3 regions of the Dermacoccus sp. Ellin185 genome follow, and region 2 is predicted to be linked to each of the others. Evidence: riboswitches for the same ligand, from Rfam matches in the RefSeq annotation. Region 2 holds a riboswitch; each other region holds the start of a gene.
What was found. Region 2 has a riboswitch for thiamine pyrophosphate ahead of HMPREF0321_RS08135 (thiamine ABC transporter substrate binding subunit). Riboswitches for the same ligand answer to the same signal wherever they lie in the genome.

Region 1 (7,417 bases), on a different contig from region 2:
GTGTCGGGCAGCGCGACGCCGACGGTGCCGGCGCGCTGCTCGATGCCGTCGCGGTGGTAGCTCGCGGCGCCCGTCGTCTCCGTCAGGCCGTACCCCTCGAGGATGGTGCAGGCGAAGCGACGCTCGAAGGCGGCGATGACCTCGACGGGCAGGCTCGCACCGCCGGAGGCCGCGAGGCGCAGGTCGGGGCAGTCCTTCGGCCCGAAATCGCCCTCGACGTGGACGAGGTAGTTCCACATCGTCGGCACACCCGCGACGACGTTGATCTCGTGGTCGCGGATCATCGCCAACATCGCGCGTGGTTCGAAGGGAGAGAGCACCGAGAACGACCCGCCGGCCAGCATGACGGTGTTCATGCACACGCACTGACCGAAGACGTGGAACAGGGGGAGCGCGGTACCGAACTTCTCCGTCGATGCGAAGTTCAGCTGCGTGATGAACGCGCTCGCCACAGCGAACAGGTTCGCCACCGTCAGCTGCACCCCCTTGGGGCGGCCGGTCGTGCCGGAGGTGTACAGCAGGATGGCCGTGTCGGCGTCAGCGCGCTCGACGGGTTCGTCGAGCGGGGCCCGCGTGGCGGCGTCGGCGCCGGCATCGAGGATGACGAGGTCCATCGTCAGCTTGCTCGCGACGCGTTCGCCAGCCGCGGCGCTCGCGTGCCACGCGACGATGTGCCGAGCGCCCGAGTCCGTCGCCACGTATTCGATCTCTGCGGGAGTGGACATGGTGTTGAGAGTCACCGCAATCGCCCCGACGGCCTGCGCGGCGTAGTAGGCGACGGCGAACTCCGGAACGGAGGGGGCGATGAGCAGGACTCGGTCGCCCTGGCTGATGCCGCGGTCACGTAGATGACCCGCGAACGCGGCCGCCTTGTCCCTCAGCGTGGCGTAGTTCCAGGTCGTGCTCGGGCTGCGAAGCGCGGGGCGCTCGGGTGCGCTCGTCGCGTGCGTCCAGATCGGGTCGGCCATGTTCGGCATGCGTCACCTCATGTCATCGTGATGTGAATCACGGTAGAGGTGAGAGGCCCCTCATGGGCGTTATTCGGCAGTTCGAGTGAGTCGGCAGGCGCGCGACGTGACGTCGCCGCCCCGGTGTTGCCCGGGAAACGGGGCGCCGATGTCGCGAAACCCGGGCACCATCGGCGCCGCCGATGGATCAGAGGATGCGACTCGTCAGCGTCACTCCGGGGCTGACGGCCTCGAGCGCCTCGCACAGGGCGTCGCGCACCTCGGTGGCGCGCTGCTCGCCGTCGCCGGGCTCGACGTCGAGGATGTCGCAGATGAAGATGGCGTTCGTCGTGTCGTCCGTCAGACGCGTGCGATAGCACTGACGCCAGTTCCAACGGCGGCAGGTGACGCCGGCGTCGTCCCGCCAGACGACTTCGCCGGCGTCGGGGTGCTCGAGCGTCTCGGCGCCCGAGGACATCGTCGAGAACTCCTCGTCGCCGGTGGCGCGCGTGAGGCGCAGCGGACCGTCGTAGGCGTCGAGATCCTCACCGCCGAGGGGCGTCTGGTGACGCACGGACACCGCGTTGTAGGCATCCGTCAGCGCGTTGACGCGGGGGAGGGCGTCGGCTCGGCGCAGCAGCGCCTCCGCCGAGTTGCGTGTGCGCTGCGGTTTCGCGCCGAACGCGCGGTAGGCGTCGCGCCAGGCCGCGATGTGCGGCAGTTCCTCGGGAGGGGTGTGCTCGAGCATGCCGCGTACGTGCTCCTCGGCGGCGAACAGCAGCGTCTCGCTCTCCTCGTTCGACGCACCGCCGTGCAGGCCCCGCGCGACGACGAGAACGGCACGGTAATCGGGGCGCAGTTCGCGCACGGAGTCATCGATGGAAGCGGCTTCGAGCCAGGCGTCGAAAGAAGTCATGGGCCCATTCTCGCGCGGACGGCACGACGCGTGGGTGCCCCCGGGTGGGGGTGTGTCTCGAGGCGGTGGCCGCACCGGTGCTGCCGCAGCGCGCCGCTGTCTCACGAGCGTGACGCACGATCCCGCGAGCCGCGGTGATGTGTGTCACACTCAAGAGGCAGATGGCGGGGCGGGCAGCGCGCCGACGAGTGACGGGGGAATTCTGCGATGCAGACACTGACGCGACGTGGCGCACTTCGACACGCCGGCCTCGCTGCGGCGACGACGGCCCTCGTGATCGAAGGGGCGCCGCAGGCTTTCGCAGCGGTTCCTGCGTCGAGGCAGGTGGCCCGTGCGGGGGCAACGTCGGTCCTCGTGCGACGGACGACCGCGACGCTTTCCTACCGCGTCAACGTGCGCGATCAGCCCACGCTGGAACCGCGCGCCCGGATCGTCGGGACGCTGGCGAGCACCACGACGCTGACAGGCTCTTACGACGCGAGCGGCCTGTGGTTCCGCATCGCCGAGGGTGCGTTCAAGGGGCGGTGGGTGACGTCCGCAGTCCTCGTCGCGACGACGGCGCGCGCGGTGAACGGCCGTCTGCCGATGTCGGCCGTCACGCGACTGCCGAGCTGGAGCGTCAACGTCAGCAACCTGCCGCACGAGCCGCGGTATCTCTCGCGCGCGGCGGCCGTCGGATATCTCGGACTGGCCGCGGCTTTCAAGGCTCGTTTCGGTGTGGCGCTGACGATCACCGAGGCCTACCGCACCCTGAGCCGTCAGCAGCTGCTCTACCGCACTCTCGGCTACCCCCGCGCGGCCGTCCCCGGCACCTCGAACCACGGGTTGGGCAACGCGATCGACTTCGGCATCGCCCGCACGAACGCGATCAACTCGCCTCTGTACTTCGGGCGTTCTTACGACGTGTGGCTGACGGCCAACTCCAAGCGCTGGGGATTCGACCGCCCCGACTACATGGATCGGCGCGGGTCCAACCCCGAGTGGTGGCACTACAACTTCGTCGGGTGACGACGGTGACGGAGGTCGCAACCGCTGGGTGAACCGCGCCGGCCATCAGCTGCTCGACGATTACGCGTCTGCACGAAGCATGTGCCGCACATTCGTCGTGCAGGTGCGTGATGCTCGAGCGGCTATCGGGGCGGGTGGCGGTTGCCGTCAGTCGACACGCGTCGGCCGCCAGCACCCGTGGGGTACCGGCGGCCGAGATGATGCGTGTGAGGCTGGCCGTAATCAGCCGTGCGGCGTCAGCGTCATGTTGATCGTGTTGCCGGGGCCGGCCACCTGGCTGTTGACGAGGCTCGTCGACAGGCCGCAGTTGGCGAAGTTCGGGATGGTGAACGTGCCCGAGAGGTTGATCGGGTCGAACAAGCCACCCTGCTTGCCCGTCACGGTCAGCGTGATGGGGCTGCTCGTGCGGCAGTTCTTGCCGACGAGGTTGATGAGGCCCTTACCCGTGGCCGAGACATCCTTGATGTGGAGGTTGACCTTCTGGGTCTGCACGATCTTGTGCGTGTTCGGGTCGATCGTTCCGACGGCCTTGCCGACGGGTTCCTGCGAGATCGTCGCGATGGCGATCTGCAGCTTGCCGAGCTTCACCGGCATCTTGAAGTCCTTGAGCATGATGTCGGAGCTCAAGTCACCCTTCTCGACGTGGAGGGTGGAGAAGGTGAAGCCGGTCGTCGTCGAGGACTGCCCGGACTTCTTGATCGTCGTCGTCGCCGACGTGTCGTAGCCGAGGTTCCAGATGGTGTCCTTCGTCGTGTCGCTCGTCGCGGCCTGCGCGCCGGGCGCAGCCATCGTGACGGTGCCGGCCACGGCGGTGGCGACGAGGGCGATCTTGGCGGTACGGCGTGTGGTGAACATGCTCATCCTTCGATAGTCGATGTGAACCGAGTCACGACGTTAACAAGATCATCACGGCGTCGCCACCGGTTCGAGCTGATTTCACCCACTCAACTTACTTTTTCGTAACCACCAACGTTACTTCCGCGTATCCACGCGGGGGCAAGAGTGACGAGGAGGCCCGCGACGCACAGCACGAGCGGGACGACGGCCGAACGGCCGAGCCACTGCGTCACGGTGGGCAGCCAGAACGGGTACAGGCCGGGCAGCACGACCGACGCCGAATAGACGCTGCCGTAGCCGCGCGAACGTCGCGACTCGGGGAAGTGTTCGGCGAGGTAGGCGCCGACCGGGCCGTAGGCGGAGACGGTGACGATCTGGACGGCCGCGGCGGCGATCGTCGTGGCGACGATGCTGCCCGATGACGCCGCATGCATCGCCGCGAGATAGGCGGCGGGGGCGGCGATGCAGGCCAGTGCTCCGAACGCCATGAAGAAGCGTGAACGGCCCACACGCGTCGAGACGGCACCCGCCGCGGCCATCGTCGGCGCACTGAAGGCCGTCGCGACGAGCATGACGAGCCCGACGTCATGGGGGGACAAGTGCGGGCGCAGCGAACTCGTCAGCACCGAGACGCCCATCATCGTGAACAACCACAACCCCGTCATGAGGGTGAACAATGCGGCCACGACACGGCCCGTCACGCGCTCTTCCTCGTCGTCGGTCGCGACGTGCGCGGCGGGATCGCGCTTGTCGGATTCGTGGGAAGAGTGGCTGTGACCTGCCGGCCCGGCGTGCGCTGACCTCGCGGTGAGGGCCAGGATCAACGGCAGGAGTGCGCCGACGACGAACAGCAGGCGCCACCCCCACGTGGTGTACGCGCCGCCGAGTGAGGCCGTCAGCATCATCGTGGCGGCAGCGATGGTGGCGTTCGCGAGGGGTGACATCGCCATGACGAGGCCGCTCAGGTGGCCGCGTCGTTGCGGCTCTGTGAGCGCGAGGGCGCGGGGGATGGCCGCGGAGTACTGCCCGCCGAGGAAGAATCCGGCGGCGAAGCGCAACGCCAGGAGAGCGGCCACGGCCCACGTCGAGGTGTGCAGGGGGAGCGTCACCATGAGGCCGGTGCACACGCTCAGGCCGAGCAGTGCGCCGCGTGACACGCGGGCTCGTCCGCGACGATCGGCCAGGGTGCCGAGGGCGAACGCCCCGAGGGGGCGGCCCAGGAGTGTCGCGGCGAAGACGAGGCCGTCGGGAATCGTCGAACGCGTCGACAGCACCCCACCCAGCGCAATGACGGGCAGGAAGATGTCGAACTGGTCGACGAAATTTCCGACGAGGGCGCTGCGGCGGGCCTCGCGCCGTTCTGGGGTGGCGGCGGCCGGCGCCAGGCGCGGCGCATCGTCGTGGGCAGGGGAAGGGGCAGGCGTCAGGGTAGACACGATCGAACACTCCCTACGGCGGCATGAACCGCATCAGGTTGGACGGTCGGCATGGCGATGCCCTCTCAGCCCGCGCCTCGGGCTCCCGTGTGACGGGCTCAGCATGCCACAGAGCACCCGGCTTCGGGGGAGTGCGTCGCGCCGGTCTGCGGGTCTCGTGGGGCGGTCATCAAATAGAACACGTGTTCGAACAATGGGGTACGCTGGGGTCATGTCGGACGAGGTGAACACCGGCCCTCCGGGCTGGCCGAAAGGTGTGCCGCCGCCGGGTGCGCCGGGGTGGCAGGAGGCGGCGACGCAGTGGCTGCTCGATCAGTGCCCCTCGGATTTTCGCGCCTACGACGCATGGCGCCGTCACCCGGTGGCGCTCGCTTGGGTGGCGACGTGGCATGTCGACGCTCAACTCGGCGCGATGCGCGAGTCATATCGCCGCATCCGCGTCGACCTCGCTGACGAGCTGCCACCGCGCGCGGTGCCGCAGGTGATGGAGCACCTGTCCGCGGAGGGGCTGCGGTTGCGTGCCACGGCGCGCGCCGTCCGTCTCGTGCACGAGGCGATGCGCGGCAAGACGTTCGTCCCTCGGCTGTGATGCGCCGGCGTTCGGGGCGGGTGCGTGGGCGGGCAGAGTCCCGGCCTTTGATCTCCGACGGCGCTACCGGCTCCGACGGGGGCGCGACGGGAGGGTGCCCACGCCCGCATGGCGGCTGCGCGGTCGACGACCTAGACTCAGGAGACTGCACTTTCGAAAGGCTGAGTGAGACGTGACGCTGCTGGAAACCATCTCGGGTCCGGACGATCTCAAGCGAATCCCCGCCGAGGAGCTCGACGCGCTCGCCGCCGAGATCCGTCAGTTCCTCGTCGAATCCGTCTCCAAGACGGGTGGGCACCTGGGCCCCAACCTGGGTGTCGTCGAGTTGAGCATCGCGATGCACCGCGTCTTCGACTCGCCGAAGGACACGTTCGTCTTCGACACCGGCCACCAGAGTTACGTCCACAAGTTGCTGACGGGGCGTCACGACTTCAGCAAGCTCAAGAAATCCGGCGGACTGTCGGGTTACCCGAGCCGCGAGGAGTCCGAGCACGATGTCGTCGAGAACTCGCACGCCTCGACGTCGCTGAGCTGGGCCGAGGGCATCGCCAAGGCGCGCCGCCTCAAGGGTGAGAGCGACCGTCACACCGTCGCCGTCATCGGTGACGGCGCCCTGACCGGCGGCATGGCGTGGGAGGCGCTCAACAACATCTCCGCCGACGCCGACCTGCCGCTCGTCATCGTCCTCAACGACAACGAGCGCTCCTATGCCCCGACGATCGGCGGGATGGCGCACCACCTCGCGACGATGCGCACGATGCACACCTACGACCAGGTGCTCGACTGGGGCAAGAACCGCCTGCAGGCGACGCCGAAGGTCGGGACGAAGATGTACGAGGCGCTGCACGGCGTGAAGCGTGGTCTCAAGGACATCGTCTACCCCGACACGGGCGTCTTCGAGAGCCTCGGCATCAAGTACCTCGGCCCGATCGACGGACATGACGAGGCGGCGGTCGAGGCCGCGCTGCGCCGCGCTCGCGACTACGGCCGGCCGACCCTCGTGCACGTCATCACGCAGAAGGGCCGCGGCTACGAGCCCGCGTTCTCCGACGAGGCCGACCAGTGGCACGGCATCGGCAAGTTCAACCCCGAGACCGGCCTGCCGTTCGAGGTGAGTGGCCGCATCTGGACCGACGAGTTCAGCGACGAGATGGTCGCCCTCGGCGCCGAGCGCGACGACATCGTCGCCATCACGGCTGCCATGCTCATCCCCGTCGGGCTCGACGGGTTCGCGAAGAAGTACCCCGAGCGCGTGTTCGACGTCGGCATTGCCGAGCAGCATGCCGTCACGATGGCGTCCGGGTTGTCGTACGGCGGCCTGCACCCCGTCGTCGCCGTCTATGCGACGTTCCTCAACCGCGCGTTCGACCAGCTGCTCATGGACACCGCACTGCACCGTCAGGGCGTGACGTTCGTGCTCGACCGTGCCGGCGTCACCGGCTCCGACGGCGCCTCGCACAACGGCATGTGGGACATGTCGATCTGCTCGATCGTGCCCGGCCTGCACCTCGCCGCCCCGCGCGACGGCGCACAGGTGCGCGAACTGCTGCGCGAGGCCGTCGACATCGACGACGCGCCGAGCGTCATCCGCTTCCCCAAGGGCGACGTCGCCGACCCGCTCGTCGCCGAGAGGCGTCTCGGTCGCCTCGACGTCATGCGTGAACCCGACGGCGGCGACGGCGTG
Region 2 (7,417 bases):
ATCATCGTCGGGCGCGCGTGGCGTCTGTCGAAGCAGGATTCCTCACCGGTGGCGGGCGCCGACGTGCCCACCATGCCGCCCCTCGAAGAATGCACCCCCTACAGCATGGCGAGCATGTGGCCGGGCGGCTTCATCCACTCCCTCGACGGTTACGAGGCCGAACCCTACGTGCCGGGCCGACACCGCGTCTGGCTGCGCACGCAGCTGCCGATCGTCATGGGTGAACAGATCACCCCGACGACGCACTTCCTCTCCGTCATCGACGGCGCCAACGGCATCGCCGTCCGCGTCGATCCGCGCGAGTGGATGTACCCCAACGTCGATTTGACGGTGCACCTCTTCCGCCAACCCGACCCCACCGCAACGGGATTCGACACCATCGTCGCGATGGGCGAGAGCGGGCTCGGCGTCACGATGACGTCACTGCACGACATCCACGGCCCCGTCGGACGCATCGCGCAGAGCCTGACGGTCCGCAAGCTCTGACGCGCGATGTTGCCCGGGAATCGTCAGTGGGTGAACTGCACGCCCTGGGAGGCGTCGAGCACGACGCCGACGCGGGCGCCGGGCTCGAGCGCGGCCGGTTCGACGTCGCCGGGGTAGGCCACAGCAGCCAGCTCCAGCATGGGCAGCGCATCGAGCCGGACGCTCACGCGCGTCAACTCGTCCGCCACCGCGCTGTGCACGATGCTCGCCGCCAGCGCGCGGGGGGCCCGGGCGTCACGCGCTCCGGCCGCTTCGCCCCACGAGGAACCATGCGTCGCCCCGGCGTCACGCATTGCGACACCGTCTCCCGAAGAGGAGCCGGACGCCGTTCCTGTCGCAACCACCCGTAGGGCACTCTGACGCAACTTCCAACGCCCCGGCGCGAGGCCCACCGCTGTCGCCTCGTCGGGGTCCAGGGTCGTCGTGAAGCCGAGGAAATCGGCGGTGTCTTCGTCGGACGGCACGGCCCACACCTCAGGCGCGGCACCGTGCTGGACGATGCGTCCGTCGCGCATGACGGCGATGTCGTCGGCGACGGTGAGCGCCTCGCCGTGATCGTGCGTGACGAACAGTGCGGTCGCGTTCTCGGCGGTGAGGATGGCCCGCAGATCGGTCGACAACCGCTCGCGCAGGCCTCTGTCGAGGGCCGAGAGCGGCTCGTCGAGGAGCAACAACCGCGGTCGCACCGCGAGGGCCCGCGCGAGCGCCACACGCTGCTGTTGACCGCCGGAAAGCGTTGCGGGAGAACGCTTCTCGTAGCCAGGCAGCCCGACGAGGTCGAGCAGTTGCCCGACGCGTGCGGCCTGCTCGGCGCGCCCCACACCACGTCGCGCCAGCCCGTAGGCGACGTTCGCGGCGACGTCGAGGTGCCCGAACAGTTGGCCGTCCTGGAACATCAGCGCGAAGTCGCGCTTGTGCGTCGGCACGCGCGTCACGTCGTCGCCGTCGAAGCTGACGCGCCCCGCGTCGAGACGCTGCAAGCCTGCGACGGCGCGCAGCAGCGTCGACTTGCCGCAGCCGCTCGGGCCGAGGACGGCGAGCACGCGCCCGGCGTCGACGGTGACATCGACGTCGTCGAGCGCCGGTGACTCCTGGCCGGCGAACGTCACGCGGGCGCCGCTGACGACGAGCCCGCGCGCCGCCTCCGCGGCCCGCTCACCATCGGCCCGCTCGCCACCAGACGTCATCCCCTCGGACCGCGTCCCACCGGCTCGCAACCCGTCGGACCTCTCGCCACCAGACGGCATCCCGTTGGCCCGCTCTTCACCGACCGGCGTCCCACCAGCCCACGCCGGACCGGCGTCGCCTCGCCTGGGTCGTCCCACCATCAGCCCATCCTCCCTGCGGCGACGCCGCCGATCTTGTCGACGGCCACCATGACGAGACCAGTCACGGCTGCGAGCACGACGGACGCTGCCATCGCGCCACCGAAGTTGGCGTCACCGGGGCGCCCGATCAGCTGGTAGATGACGACGGGCAACGTCGGCGAATCAGGTTGCGCGAGAAAGGCCGTCGCGCCGAACTCGCCGAGCGAAACCGCGAGCGCGAACCCGGCTGCCGCGACGAAGGGTCGCCACAGCACCGGCAGATCCGCCGTCATCCATGCCCGGACCGGCGAGGCCCCGAGCGCGGCGGCCGCCTCGCGCGGACGGGGGTCCAGCGAGCGCAGCACGGGCGTCAGCGTGCGCACGACGAGCGGCAGCGCGACCATTGCCTGCGCGATCGGAATGAGCGCTGACGACGAACGCAGGTCGAGAGGCGGCCGGTCGAGCGTGATGAGGAAACCGAAACCGACGGTCACGGCCGAGACGCCGAGCGGCAGCATGAACGCCGCGTCGAGCAGCCGGACGACACTCCGCCCCTTCGGGCTCGCCGCGCGCCACGACACGACGACGCAGACGCACACCCCCAGCACGAGCGCGAGCAACGCAGCGTCGATCGCGATGCGCCAGCTCTGCGAGAGCGCACCGACGACCCCGAGGTCACCCAATCCGCGATAGTGCTGCACCGTCCAGCCGCCATCGGAACGCAGCGAGCGCACGAGCAGCGTCACCAGCGGCGCCAGGATGAGCGCCCCGACAGCGGCGGTGAGCGTCAGGGCAGCCACGTCACCGCGACCAGGACGTCGCAGCGCCGTCTGCTGCGTCACGCCACGCCGCACCCGCTCGTCATGACGCCCGATGCGCGAGCGTTCGCTGACGACGAGCAGCGCCGCGACGAGGACGAACTGCGTCACCGACAGCACCGCCGCGGCTCGCAGGTCGAGGAATTCGACGGTGAGGGAGTAGATCTCCGTCTCGAGTGTCGAGTAGCGCAGGCCACCGAGCATGAGGACGATGCCGAACGCCGTCGAGCAGAACAGAAACACGACGCTCGCGGCGCTGACGACGGCGGGGCGCAGCTGCGGCCACGTCACCGTCCGGAAGACCTGCCGCGGTGATGCCCCGAGTGCCGCCGCCGACTCCGCCGTGCGCGGGTCGAGCGACGCCCACATCGGCCCGACGGTGCGCACGACGACGGACACGTTGAAGAACACCATCGCGAGCAGCACCGGCTGCCACGAGCCGTCCCAGCCCAACCAGGCAAGCGGGCCGCCGTCGGCGAACAGCGACCGGAACGCGACGCCGACGACGACCGTCGGCATGACGAACGGCAGGACGACGAGCGCGCGCCACACCCCCGCCCCCGGCACGCGCAGCCGGTACAGGGCGTGCGCGACGGGCACACCGAGCAGCACCGAGCACGCCGTCGCGAGCGCCGCCATCCACACGGTGAACCACAGCACGCGCAGGATGCGCGGGCGCGTCAGGACGTCCGTGAATCCGCCCAGATCGACGTGCCGACCCGGCGCGAGCCCACGCACCGCCATCGCTGCGACGGGCCACGCGAAGAAGATCGCGAGGAACACGAGCGGGACGACGGCAAGCGCGGCCATGACGAACGGCGCGCGAGCGCCCCGGGCTCGTGCGCCGCGACGCAGACCATCACGGGTGCCGTTCATCGCTCGGGCGTCACTTGGACGTGACGTCCTTCCACTTCGTCAGCCATTCGGAACGGTTCTTGTCGATGTCGGCGGGCGACACCTCGATCGGCTTCGTCGGCTGCTTCGCGTTCGCCGCCCACGCCTTGGGCAGTTCGACGTTCGAGTCGACGGGGAAGACGTACATCGAGTCGGGCAGCGACTTCTGGAAGCTCGCACCGTTCATGAAGTCGATGAGCGCCTTCGCGCCGTCGGGGTTCTTCGCCCCCTTGAGCACACCGGCGTACTCGGTCGATCGGAAGCACGTGTCGAGCAGCGCCGACGTCGTCGACGTGCCCGCCTTGTCGACGGTGAACGCCGGCGAGCTGTCGTAGCTGACGACGATCGGACGCTTGCCCTTGCCGCTGCCGGTGAAGTCGACCTCGTACGCGTCGCTCCAGCCCGACGTCAGCTTGAGCCCGTTCGCCATGAGCTTCTTCCAGTACGCCTCCCAGCCGTCCTGGCCGTAGTGGCCGACGGTCGCGAGGAAGAACGCCATGCCCGGCGAGCTCGACGACGCGCCCGGCGCGACCATGAGGTTCTTGTACTCGGGCTTGACAAGGTCGTCGAACGACGCGGGCTTCGTCTTGTGGTTCTTCGTGAACCACGCGTCGTCGACGTTGACGCACACCGACGCGGTGTCGATCGGCGACAGCTGCCCCTTGCCCTGGCCGTCCGGCAGCTCGTACTTCGACGCCGACGCAGGCGCGCCCTTCGGGCTGTACGGCTCGAGGACGTCGTTCGTCGTGACACGCGAGGCGAACGTGTTGTCGATGCCGAACACGACGTCACCGAGCGGGTTGTTCTTGCTCAGCACGAGCTTGTTCGCGAGCTCACCGGCGTCACCGGACTTCACGACCTTGACGGTGTAGCCCGTCTGCTTCGTGAACTCGGCCATGACGTTCTTGTCGGGCGCCCACGACTCGTGCGTCACCAACGTGACCGTCTTCGACGCGCCCGAACCCGACGCACCCGAGCCGCCCGCTGAACTCGACTTCGAGCCCGACGAGTTGTTGTCGACGCTGCACGCCGCCAGCGCACCCACGCACGCGAGCGCCAGCACGGCGCGGCCACCACGAGACATCATGTGAACGTTCCTCCTCACGGCCAGTGAGGGACGTCGTCGCCCGCACGTACGCGCGACGAGTGAGAACTCGACTTCCTCCGCCGGTGCTAACCGGGTCAGGTTCGAGGGTTTGGTGCCGGATGCGGCACGATCTCAGCGCACACTGCGCTCCCCTGTCGTTCGAGCGTGAGATTAGCACCGACCACCGACGGACGACACGCTTCGGCCCGCTTCGCACTCCGGCATCCCCGCTGACGGCTCGTGCGCACCTCACGCCGACGCCGGATCCCTCGTGCACGAGCCGGCCGCCACGACGCCCACCCCCGTCAGACCGGGCTGATGAGCATGCCGACTGGCGCAGCGACACATGCACGCGCGAGGATGGACCCAAGACATCAACGGCCCGAGGCTCGACGACGCCTCACGACGGCCGACGACACGTAAGGGGAAACACCATGGGCAACCTCGTGTGGAAGGTGCTGAGCATGGGCGCCGGCATCGTCGCGAGCAAGATCGCGACGACCACCGCAACCAAGACGTGGAAGATGACGACCGGCAAGAGCCCGCGCAGCGCGAAGGACCCGAACGCCAGCATCATCGAAGCCGCGATCTACGCCGCCATCTCCACCGGCGCACTCGCCGCCGCCAAGATGTACGCCGAACGCCGCGCCGCCGACTACTTCACCAAGTCCGCCGGCCACCCGCCGCAGGCCCTCGTCAAGCGCGCCGAAGAAGAGGCCAAGGAAGCCCAGAAGGGCAAGAGCCAGGCGCCCGTCGTCGTCATGAAGTAATTCCCCTTCGTCCGCTTTCCGGCGTGGGAGCCTCGCGGGCTCGGCTCCCACGCTCGGTGCAGCAGACTCGGGGGCGTCCATGTTGCGCATGGAGCTGTTCGCTTGGAGGGTCAGGTTCTGCCTGGCCCTCCTCGCGTGTCTCTGGCCGACGCATCACTGAGCGTCGCGAATTTCGTCCACACCGGCGAATTTCGCCCACATTCGCGATTCACGTCCACCTCGGCGGATCTCGTCCACATTCACGTCCCGGCCGAACATCACGCCGCGCTCCGGTGGCATGCTGACGCCATGAGCACGGCCACCCGAGCGCAACTGCGCCTCGGCACGTCAGGGTGGACGTACGCCTCCTGGAAAGGCACCGTCTACCCCGCAGGCGTCGCCGACCGCGTGCGCCTCGAGTACTACGCGGCGAACCTCTTCGACACCGTCGAACTCAACGCCGGCTACTACCGCTGGCCGGCACTCACGAGCTTCGAGAGCTGGCACCGCCGCCTGCCCGACGGCTTCCGCATGACCGTCAAGGCCCCCAAGGGCCTCACCCACGTCGGCCACCTCACCGCCCTCGACGAATGGCTACCGCACATCACCCCCGCCCTCGACGCGCTCGGCGACCGCCTCGGGCTGTTCCTCGTCCAACTCCCCCCGGCTCTGCAACGCGACGATGCGCTGCTCGACGCCTTCCTCACTGCGATGCCGAGCCGCTTCGACATCGCCGTCTGATTCCGCCACGACAGTTGGCTCGACGACGAGGTCTTCGCGCTGCTCAAACTCCACGACGCGGCCTACGTCGTCATGGACGGGCCCACCCCGAAGACGCACACCGCCGACGTCCGCGTCACCTCCTCGAACGTCTGCATCCGCTTCCACGGCCCGAAGGGCGCCAAGCTCTATGGCGGCAGCTACTCGGACGACGCCCTTCTTGCATGGGCAATCGGCATCGACGGCCGGCTCACCGAGAGACGCACCGTCTGGGCGTACTTCAACAACGACATCGACGGCGCCGCCGTCGCCAACGCGCAGACCCTGGGCCGCCTCGTCCGCGAGCGCACGTGAGCCGTCTGCCGTAACGTCGTCCCCATGACCACGGCACAGGGCACGAACCCGACGAACGACGAGGGCGCCGAGGGCGAGATCGTCCCCGTGGCGTTCAGCGAATACCGCGAGCACGAACCCGAGACCCCGGGCGTGCACGACGAATCCGTCACCGACGATGCGGAGCTGCGCCCCGACTACGCGGCCGTCATCGAGCGCATCGAGACGCTCGGGCCCGACGAGGTGTCGCGCCGCCTCGAAGCGGCCGGCAAGGGCCTGACCGAGCTCGGCGTGACGATCAACTCCGAGGACGGCAACCGCCCGTACCCGATCGACATCGTGCCGCGCATCATCTCGGCCGAGCGCTGGGCCGAGCTCAGCGCCGGCGCCGAGCAGCGCGTCCGTGCGCTCGAACTCTTCCTGCGCGACGTCTACGGCCCCGGCGAGATCATCAAGGCGGGCCGCGTCGACGCCGACATGCTGCGTCGCTCGCCCGGCTGGTCCGAGGACGGCCAGCGGGTGCCCGCTGACTTCGTCCGCGCCGGCATCTGCGGCCTCGACCTCGTCTCGCCCGCGTCCGGCGAGTGGATGGTGCTCGAGGACAACCTGCGCATGCCCGGCGGGCTCGGCATGACGCACATCAACCGTGAGGTGCTCGAGAACCACTTCGCCGAGATCCTGCCGCCCGCGGAGACGCTCGAGCACCCGACCCGGACGTACGGGCTGCTGCACGAGTCGCTCATCGCGAGCGCAAGACTCGTCGACGGTGGCGTTGCCGAGGCCGAGATCGGCCTGTGCATGGTCTCCCCCGGCCCGACGGACACGACCTGGTACGAGCAGAACCTCGTGAGCGGCCAGGTCGGCGCCGCCATCGTGACGGCAGACGCCCTCGTCGTCGACGACGGCAAGCTGTGGCGCCTCGACGGCGGCGAACGTCACCGCGTGCACCTGCTCAACCCGCGCATGGGTGAGACCGAGCTGTTCGAAGCGAAGGGCGCGGACGGTCGTCCGCTCGGCGACGCG
Region 3 (7,417 bases), on a different contig from region 2:
AGGAAGCCGATCACCGCGAGCACCGCGTTCGACAGCGGCCCGACGGCGGCGACGAGCGCGCTGCGTCCGGGCGTCGCGTCGGGGGTGTCGTAGCTCGTGTGGCCGCCCATGAGGTCGGCGACGATATGCGTGACGCGGTAGTGGCAAGCCTGTGCGACGAGGGCGTGCGCCGCCTCGTGGACGAGCACGCTGAGCAGCAGCAACAACGCGTACCCGATGCCGACGACGTACGCGCCGAAACCCCATTCGGGGTGAAGCGAGGCGACCTGCGGGCCGAAGATCGCGACGATGATGACGGCGATGATCGGCCACGTGCGTCCGATGTAGACGGGGACGCCGCGCAGTGAGGCGATCTTGAGGCCGGGTGTGGGCTGGGGCATGCCCCAAGACTATGTGGGCCTCGTGCGCCGGGATGATTAGACTTCTCGGATGCCCGCTTCGTTGTCTCCGTCGCGCGCCTCCGACTTCATGCAGTGTCCCCTGCTCTATCGCTTCCGCGTCATCGACAAGCTGCCGGAGTCGCCGAGTGCGGCGGCGTCGCGGGGGACGCTCGTCCATTCGGTGCTCGAGCGCATCTTCGACGTCGACGCCCCGAAACGCACGCTCGAGCGGGCGCTCGACCTCGTCCCCCATGCCTGGGAGGACATGCTCACCGACGAACCGGAGCTGGCCGAACTCGCGGGCAGCACACCGCACGATCTCGCGACGTGGCTGCGTGATGCGGAGAAGCTCGTCGAGAAGTGGTTCGCGATGGAGAACCCGCAGTTCCTCGAACCCGCCGAGCGCGAGCTCTACGTCGAGGCCGACCTCGACGGGCTCACGCTGCGCGGGTACATCGACCGCCTCGACGTCGCTCCCGGCGGGCAGATCCGCGTCGTCGACTACAAGACGGGACGGGCGCCGTCGGAGCTCTTCGAGAACAAGGCGTTGTTCCAGATGAAGTTCTACGCGCTCGTCATCTGGCGCACGCGGGGCGTCATGCCGCTCATGCTGCAACTCGTCTACCTGGGCAACAGTCAGTTCTTGCGTTATCAACCCGACGAGGCCGACTTGCTCGCGCTCGAACGCAAGCTCAAGGCGCTGTGGCGCGCGATCGAGCGCTGCGCTCGGACGGGTGACTGGCGGCCCAAGAAGTCGCGCTTGTGCTCGTGGTGCGATCACAAGGCGCTGTGCCCGGAATGGGGCGGCACTCCCCCGCCGCTGCCCGAGCACGCGGCGCGTCTCGCGCTCGGTCCCCGCACCACCGGCGACCTCGGAGACGTCGATGGCGACTGAAGGATGACCGTTCGGGCCGGTCGTCGAAGCGGCAGCCACCGTCCGAGTGACGCGTTGCGGGCATCTATCGCCTCCTGCACCGCGCCCGCCTCCGCGGCGAGGCTGACGACAACCGCTCATTCACCAACGTCCATTGAATAAGACGAAGATCGCAGATGGGTACGGGGATCGCAGTTGGGCCGCGCAGGGCCAGGGTCACCGCGCGCGCAGCTGGAATAACCGGCCGCGCCGTCCCGTTCCGCAAGTAGTTGCATTTTCAACTACATGAATGCATGGACCAAGGGAGGCCCTCATGCAGTTCGGCATCTTCACCGTCGGTGACGTCACGACGAACCCGACGACAGGGCGCACCGTCAGCGAGCACGAGCGCATCGCGAACACCGTCGAGATGGCGAAGCTCGCCGACGAGGTGGGCCTCGACGTCTTCGCCACCGGCCAGCACCACAACCCGCCGTTCGTCGCACCGGCCAACCCGGCCGTGCTGATGGCGAACCTCGCGGTGGTGACGAAGAACATCATCCTGTCGACGTCGACGACGCTCATCACGACGACGGACCCGGTGCGCATCGCCGAGGACTACGCCTACGCGCAGCATCTCGCCGGCGGCCGCGTCGACCTCATGCTGGGGCGTGGCAACACCGGCCCGGTCTACCCGTGGTTCGGCAAGGACATCCGCGACGGCATCCCGCTCGCCATCGAGAACTACGCGCTGCTGCGCCGCCTGTGGAACGAAGAGAACGTGACGTGGGAGGGCAAGTTCCGCACACCGCTGCAGGGTTTCACCTCGACGCCGCGCCCGCTCGACGACATCGCGCCGTTCGTCTGGCACGGCTCGATCCGCAGCCCCGAGATCGCGGAGCAGGCCGCCTACTACGGTGACGGTTTCTTCCACAACCACATCTTCTGGCCGCCGCAGCACGCTGCGCAGATGGTGCAGTTCTACCGGGAACGCTTCGAGCACTACGGTCACGGCCGGGCGCAGGACGCGATCGTCGGCCTCGGTGGGCAGGTGTTCATGGCCGAGTCGAAGGCGAAGGCGATGGAGACGTTCCGCCCCTACTTCGATCACGCGCCGGTCTACGGCGGGGCGGGTTCGTTGGAGGACTACACGCGTCAGACGCCGCTGACGGTCGGCACGCCGGACGAGGTCGTCGAGGCCACGCTCGGCTTCCGCGACTACGTCGGTGACTACCAGCGTCAGCTGTTCCTCATCGACCACGCCGGGCTGCCGCACGCCGAGGTCATGCACCAGATCGAGCTGCTCGGCACGAAGGTCGTGCCGCAGCTGCGCGCCGAGATGGACATCCGACGCGCCGCCGGCGTGCCTGATGCCCCGACGCATGCCAGCCTGCTGGCTGCGCGCGCTGCCCAGGCGACCGACACGCCCTCGGCTGACGCCGGTCAGATGGGCGGCGTCGAGACAGGTGTGCCGCGTGCTCCGAAGACCGACGACGTGACGGGAACGCGCGCCGAAGACCGTTGAGCATCAGCCCGGTTCGTCGACAACTCGGCTGACCGGGCCGGGCGGGCGACGCCGGCGGCGGCGTTACGCCCAAACTCAGAGCAACGAGACGAAGGAGAACACGATGATGAACTGGACGGCACGCCTCGCCGTGATCAGCGGCGGGTTGAGTGAGGAATCGTCGACGCATCGTCTCGCCCAGCTGCTGAGCGACGCGGTTGTCGAGAGTGCGCGGGAGCAGGGCAGCGAGGTCGTCGTCGAGCGGATCGACCTGCGGGCGCTGGCGCACGACATCACGACGGCGTCGTTGACGGGGTTCGCTCCCCCGGCGCTCGCGGACGCCTACGAGGTGCTGGGCGCGGCCGACGCCGTGGTCGCGGTGACGCCGACGTACAAGGCGAGCTTCACGGGCTTGTTCAAGTCGTTCTGGGATGCGACTGCGGGCGGCGTGCTGAGCGGCGTGCCCGTCATCGTCGGCGCGACGGGCGGTTCCGCCCGACACTCACTGGTGACGGACACCGCCTTGCGACCGCTGTTCGCGTACATGAAGGCGCTCGTCATGCCGACGGCGGTCTACGCCGCGCCCGACGACTGGGCCGGGCGAGGCCTGGAAGCGCGGGCGAGCGAGGCCGCCGGTGAGTTGACGCAGCAGCTAGAGCGCGTGCTCGGCGGAGCAGACGTGGTGGTGAACGGCGGTTCTGGCGCGCGCGTGTCCAAGGATGGGGAAGCGCCGAGAACATCGTCGAAATCGGTTCGTACGCTTGCCGAGACGCGCAATCGGGCGCGCGATCCGTTCGTCGCGGTGCCGACGATGGAAGAGATGTTGCGCCGCTGAGCACGACTCGTGACCGGAGGGGTCCGTCAGGTTCGTCACGAACCTGACGGACCCCTTCGTCACGTTCGTCTGCCGGGATGTGCCATAGTCGGAAGCGTCCTTCGTGGGAGTCCTGAGAACAGGGCTGAGAGGGAGCTGATACTGCTCCGACCGCTACCCGACCTGACCCGGATCATGCCGGCGCAGGCAGCCAAGGAGACCTCATGGTCGCTCATCCTCCGTTCGGTGCCGACGTTCGTCGACGCCTGCTGCGTGGGGTCTTGCCGTGCCTTCGTCCGATCCGAAGGAGGCACCATCATGACGACGTTCAACGCCCGCGACCTCGCGGCCACCACCGACCGAGCAGCCACGTCGCCGGCGTCGGCCGCGGTTCAGAGGCGCGCAACCACCCCCGCTGACGGATCGGACGCTCGCCGCAAGCAGTACCGAGACGCGGACGGCCTGCGCGTGCCCTACACCGAGGTCATCCTCGACAACTCCCCCGGCACCGGCGCGGCCAACGCTCCCGTCGAGCTGTACGACACCTCCGGCCCGGGCAGTGACCCCGAGGTCGGGCTGCCGCCGTTGCGCGCCGAGTGGATCGCCGAGCGCGACGACGTCGAGACGTACGCCGGCCGAGAGCGCACCCTGCTCGACGACGGCCGCTCGGCCGTCCGACGCGGTGAGGCGAGCCACGAGTGGCGCGGCGAACGTCGCGCACCGCTGCGCTCGAAGGACGGCGCCGTCGTCACCCAGATGCACTACGCCCGTAAGGGATTGATCACCCCCGAGATGCGATTCGTCGCCGCCCGCGAGAACTGCGCCCTCGAACTCGTGCGCGACGAGGTCGCCGCCGGACGCGCGATCATCCCCGCCAACGTCAACCACCCGGAGAGCGAGCCGATGATCATCGGGCGTCGCTTCCTCGTCAAGGTCAACGCGAACATCGGAAACTCGGCCGTGACGTCGTCGATCGCCGAGGAGGTCGACAAGCTGACGTGGGCGACGACGTGGGGCGCCGACACCGTCATGGACCTGTCGACCGGTGACGACATCCACACAACGCGCGAGTGGATCCTCCGCAACTCCCCCGTCCCGATCGGCACCGTGCCGATCTACCAGGCCCTCGAGAAGGTCAACGGTGAGGCCGACAAGCTGACGTGGGAGATCTTCCGCGACACCGTCATCGAGCAGTGCGAGCAGGGCGTCGACTACATGACGATCCACGCCGGCGTGCTGCTGCGCTACGTGCCGATGACGGCCGAGCGCATCACGGGCATCGTCAGCCGCGGCGGCTCGATCATGGCCGGCTGGTGTCTCGCGCACCACGAGGAGAACTTCCTCTACACCCACTTCGACGAGCTGTGCGAGATCTTCGCCCGCTACGACGTCGCCTTCTCCCTCGGTGACGGCCTGCGCCCTGGCTGTACCGCCGACGCCAACGACGAGGCGCAGCTTTCCGAGCTGCGCACCCTCGCCGAGCTGACGAAGCGGGCATGGCAGTTCGACGTCCAGGTCATGGTCGAGGGCCCCGGGCACGTGCCGCTCGACCTCGTCGAGGAGAACGTGCGCCTGCAGCAGGAGTGGTGTGACGGCGCGCCGTTCTACACGCTCGGCCCGCTCGTCACCGACGTCGCACCCGGCTACGACCACATCACTTCCGCCATCGGCGCGACGACGATCGCGATGGGTGGCACCGCGATGCTGTGCTACGTCACGCCGAAGGAGCACCTCGGCCTGCCGAACCGTGATGACGTCAAGACCGGCGTCATCACGTACAAGCTCGCGGCGCACGCCGCGGACGTCGCGAAGCGCCACCCCGGCGCGCGAGCGTGGGACGACGCGTTGAGCAAGGCGCGCTTCGAGTTCCGTTGGAACGACCAGTTCAACCTGTCGCTCGACCCCGACACCGCGCGCGAGTTCCACGACGAATCGCTGCCCGCCGAGGCGGCGAAGACAGCACACTTCTGCTCGATGTGCGGGCCGAAGTTCTGCTCGATGCGCATCAGCCAGGACGTGCGCGACCGCTTCGGCGACGCCGGCGCCCAGCAGCGCGTCGTCAGCGAGAGCGAGGCGCGCGAGGGCATGCAGCAGATGTCGAAGACGTTCGTCGAGCTCGGGCGCAGCGTCTACGTCGACCCCGACACCGCCCACGCCCTGGCAACCCCCACGCCCCAGGACTGACGGGTTCGCAACGGTGAGGGGTGGAGCAACTCGACTCCGCCCCTCACCGACTCTTGTCTCCGTCCGTGCCCGCCCCATCTGCGATCTACGTCCACATTCGCGAACGGCGTACCCATCTGCGATTTTCGGTCACATTCGCCTGTGCCACGGCCTGCCGGGCCGGCTCGAGCATCAGCGCGTCGCGCGAGCTTGCTCCGCCAGACGCGGCAGGTCGTCGAGGCTGACGGCGGCGAGGTCGGGGACGACGACGAGGCCGTCGAGCTGCGGAATCTCGACGAGATGCGGCACGGCGAGCGTGGGGACGCCGGCCGCGACGGCCGAGCGCACGCCCGTCGCCGAATCCTCGATCGCGACGCACTGATCCGGGCGCAGGCCCAGCTCTGCCGCGGCCCGCACGTACGCCTCCGGGTCCGGTTTGCCCGCGCTCACCATGTCACCGGTGACGACGACCTCGAACGTCCCGGCCGGCAGCGCGTCGACGAGCACCCGCGCGAACGACTCGTACGACATCGTGACGAGCGCGCACGGCATCCCCGCCTCGTGGGCGGCGAGCAGCAGCTCCTGCGCGCCGGGGCGCCACGGCACGTGCTGCTTCAGCTTCTCGATGACCTGCTCGAGCAGGATGTCGACGATCTCGTCCGGCGTCAACGGAATACCCGTCTGATCCTTGATCATCCGACCCGTGACGGGCAGCGCGTTGCCGACGAGCTGGAACGCCTGCTCCTCGCTCCACGACGCCCCGTACGACTCGATCAGGCCGCGCTCGGCCTCCATCCAGTACGGCTCGGTGTCGATGACGGTGCCATCCATGTCCCACAGGATCGCGCGGGGGGCATGCGAACCATGCGCCGCGCGCGAGGACGCCGATGAGTCGAGCGCGTCGAGGCGGGCGTCGAGATGGTTCAGGTGCGGCGTCGGGTTCACGCGTCAGTCCTCCGGGTCGTATCCGAGGTTGGGGGCCAGGTGGCGCTCGGCCTCGGCCATCGTCCATCCCTTGCGCTCAGCGTAGTCGGCGACCTGATCGCGCCCGATCCGCCCGACGACGAAGTACTGCGCCTGCGGATGCGCGAAGTACCACCCGCTCACGGACGCGCCGGGCCACATCGCGCGCGACTCGGTCAGTTCGACCCCGATCGACGCGGTCACGTCGAGCAGGTCGAACAGCGTGTCCTTCTCGGTGTGCTCGGGGCACGCCGGGTAGCCGGGCGCGGGACGGATGCCCTGGTAGCGCTCCCTGATGAGTTCGTCGTTCGACAGCTTCTCCCCTGCCTCGTAACCCCAGAACTCGCGACGCACACGCTCGTGCAGCCGCTCGGCGAACGCCTCCGCGAGGCGGTCGGCGAGGGCCTCGAGCAGGATCGCCGAGTAGTCGTCGAGGTCGTCCTTGAACGCGCGGATCCGCTCCGGCAGCTCCGTCCCAGCCGTCACGGCGAACGCACCGACCCAGTCGTCGGCCGCACCCGTAGGGGCGACGAAGTCGGCGAGCGAGCGGTTCGGCACGCCGTCACGGTGCGTGCCCTGCTGACGCAGGTGGTGCAGGCGCGCCACCTCGGCCGAACGCGACGCGTCGCCGAACAGCACGGTGTCGTCACCGTCGGCCTGCGCCGGCCAGAACCCGATGACACCCGCCGGGTGCAACCAGCCCTCGTCACTGATGCGGTCGAGCATCGTCTGCGCGTCGT

Region 1: linked by a shared signal. The riboswitch ahead of HMPREF0321_RS06765 (MFS transporter) and the one ahead of HMPREF0321_RS08135 (thiamine ABC transporter substrate binding subunit) in region 2 are both predicted to bind thiamine pyrophosphate.
Region 3: linked by a shared signal. The riboswitch ahead of thiC (phosphomethylpyrimidine synthase ThiC) and the one ahead of HMPREF0321_RS08135 (thiamine ABC transporter substrate binding subunit) in region 2 are both predicted to bind thiamine pyrophosphate.

What each region holds. Positions count from the first base shown of each region.
Region 1 covers NZ_AEIQ01000065.1:14,829-22,245, forward strand. The annotation lists gene HMPREF0321_RS06745 (AMP-binding protein) at 1-977, opposite strand, end outside; gene HMPREF0321_RS06750 (B3/4 domain-containing protein) at 1,156-1,863, opposite strand; gene HMPREF0321_RS14830 (D-alanyl-D-alanine carboxypeptidase family protein) at 2,257-2,871, shown strand; gene HMPREF0321_RS06760 (hypothetical protein) at 3,094-3,726, opposite strand; gene HMPREF0321_RS06765 (MFS transporter) at 3,816-5,144, opposite strand; TPP riboswitch at 5,138-5,243, opposite strand; gene HMPREF0321_RS06770 (hypothetical protein) at 5,356-5,733, shown strand; gene dxs (1-deoxy-D-xylulose-5-phosphate synthase) at 5,906-7,417, shown strand, end outside.
Region 2 covers NZ_AEIQ01000077.1:56,724-64,140, forward strand. The annotation lists gene HMPREF0321_RS08120 (thioesterase family protein) at 1-486, shown strand, start outside; gene HMPREF0321_RS08125 (ABC transporter ATP-binding protein) at 510-1,673, opposite strand; gene HMPREF0321_RS08130 (iron ABC transporter permease) at 1,814-3,487, opposite strand; gene HMPREF0321_RS08135 (thiamine ABC transporter substrate binding subunit) at 3,498-4,592, opposite strand; TPP riboswitch at 4,648-4,756, opposite strand; gene HMPREF0321_RS08140 (DUF4235 domain-containing protein) at 5,027-5,362, shown strand; partial or broken gene HMPREF0321_RS08145 (DUF72 domain-containing protein) at 5,651-6,415, shown strand; gene HMPREF0321_RS08150 (circularly permuted type 2 ATP-grasp protein) at 6,440-7,417, shown strand, end outside.
Region 3 covers NZ_AEIQ01000119.1:12,515-19,931, reverse strand. The annotation lists gene HMPREF0321_RS13505 (site-2 protease family protein) at 1-380, opposite strand, end outside; gene HMPREF0321_RS13500 (PD-(D/E)XK nuclease family protein) at 430-1,275, shown strand; gene HMPREF0321_RS13495 (CE1758 family FMN-dependent luciferase-like monooxygenase) at 1,568-2,758, shown strand; gene HMPREF0321_RS13490 (CE1759 family FMN reductase) at 2,862-3,572, shown strand; TPP riboswitch at 3,666-3,780, shown strand; gene thiC (phosphomethylpyrimidine synthase ThiC) at 3,870-5,735, shown strand; gene HMPREF0321_RS13480 (HAD family phosphatase) at 5,907-6,659, opposite strand; gene metH (methionine synthase) at 6,663-7,417, opposite strand, start outside.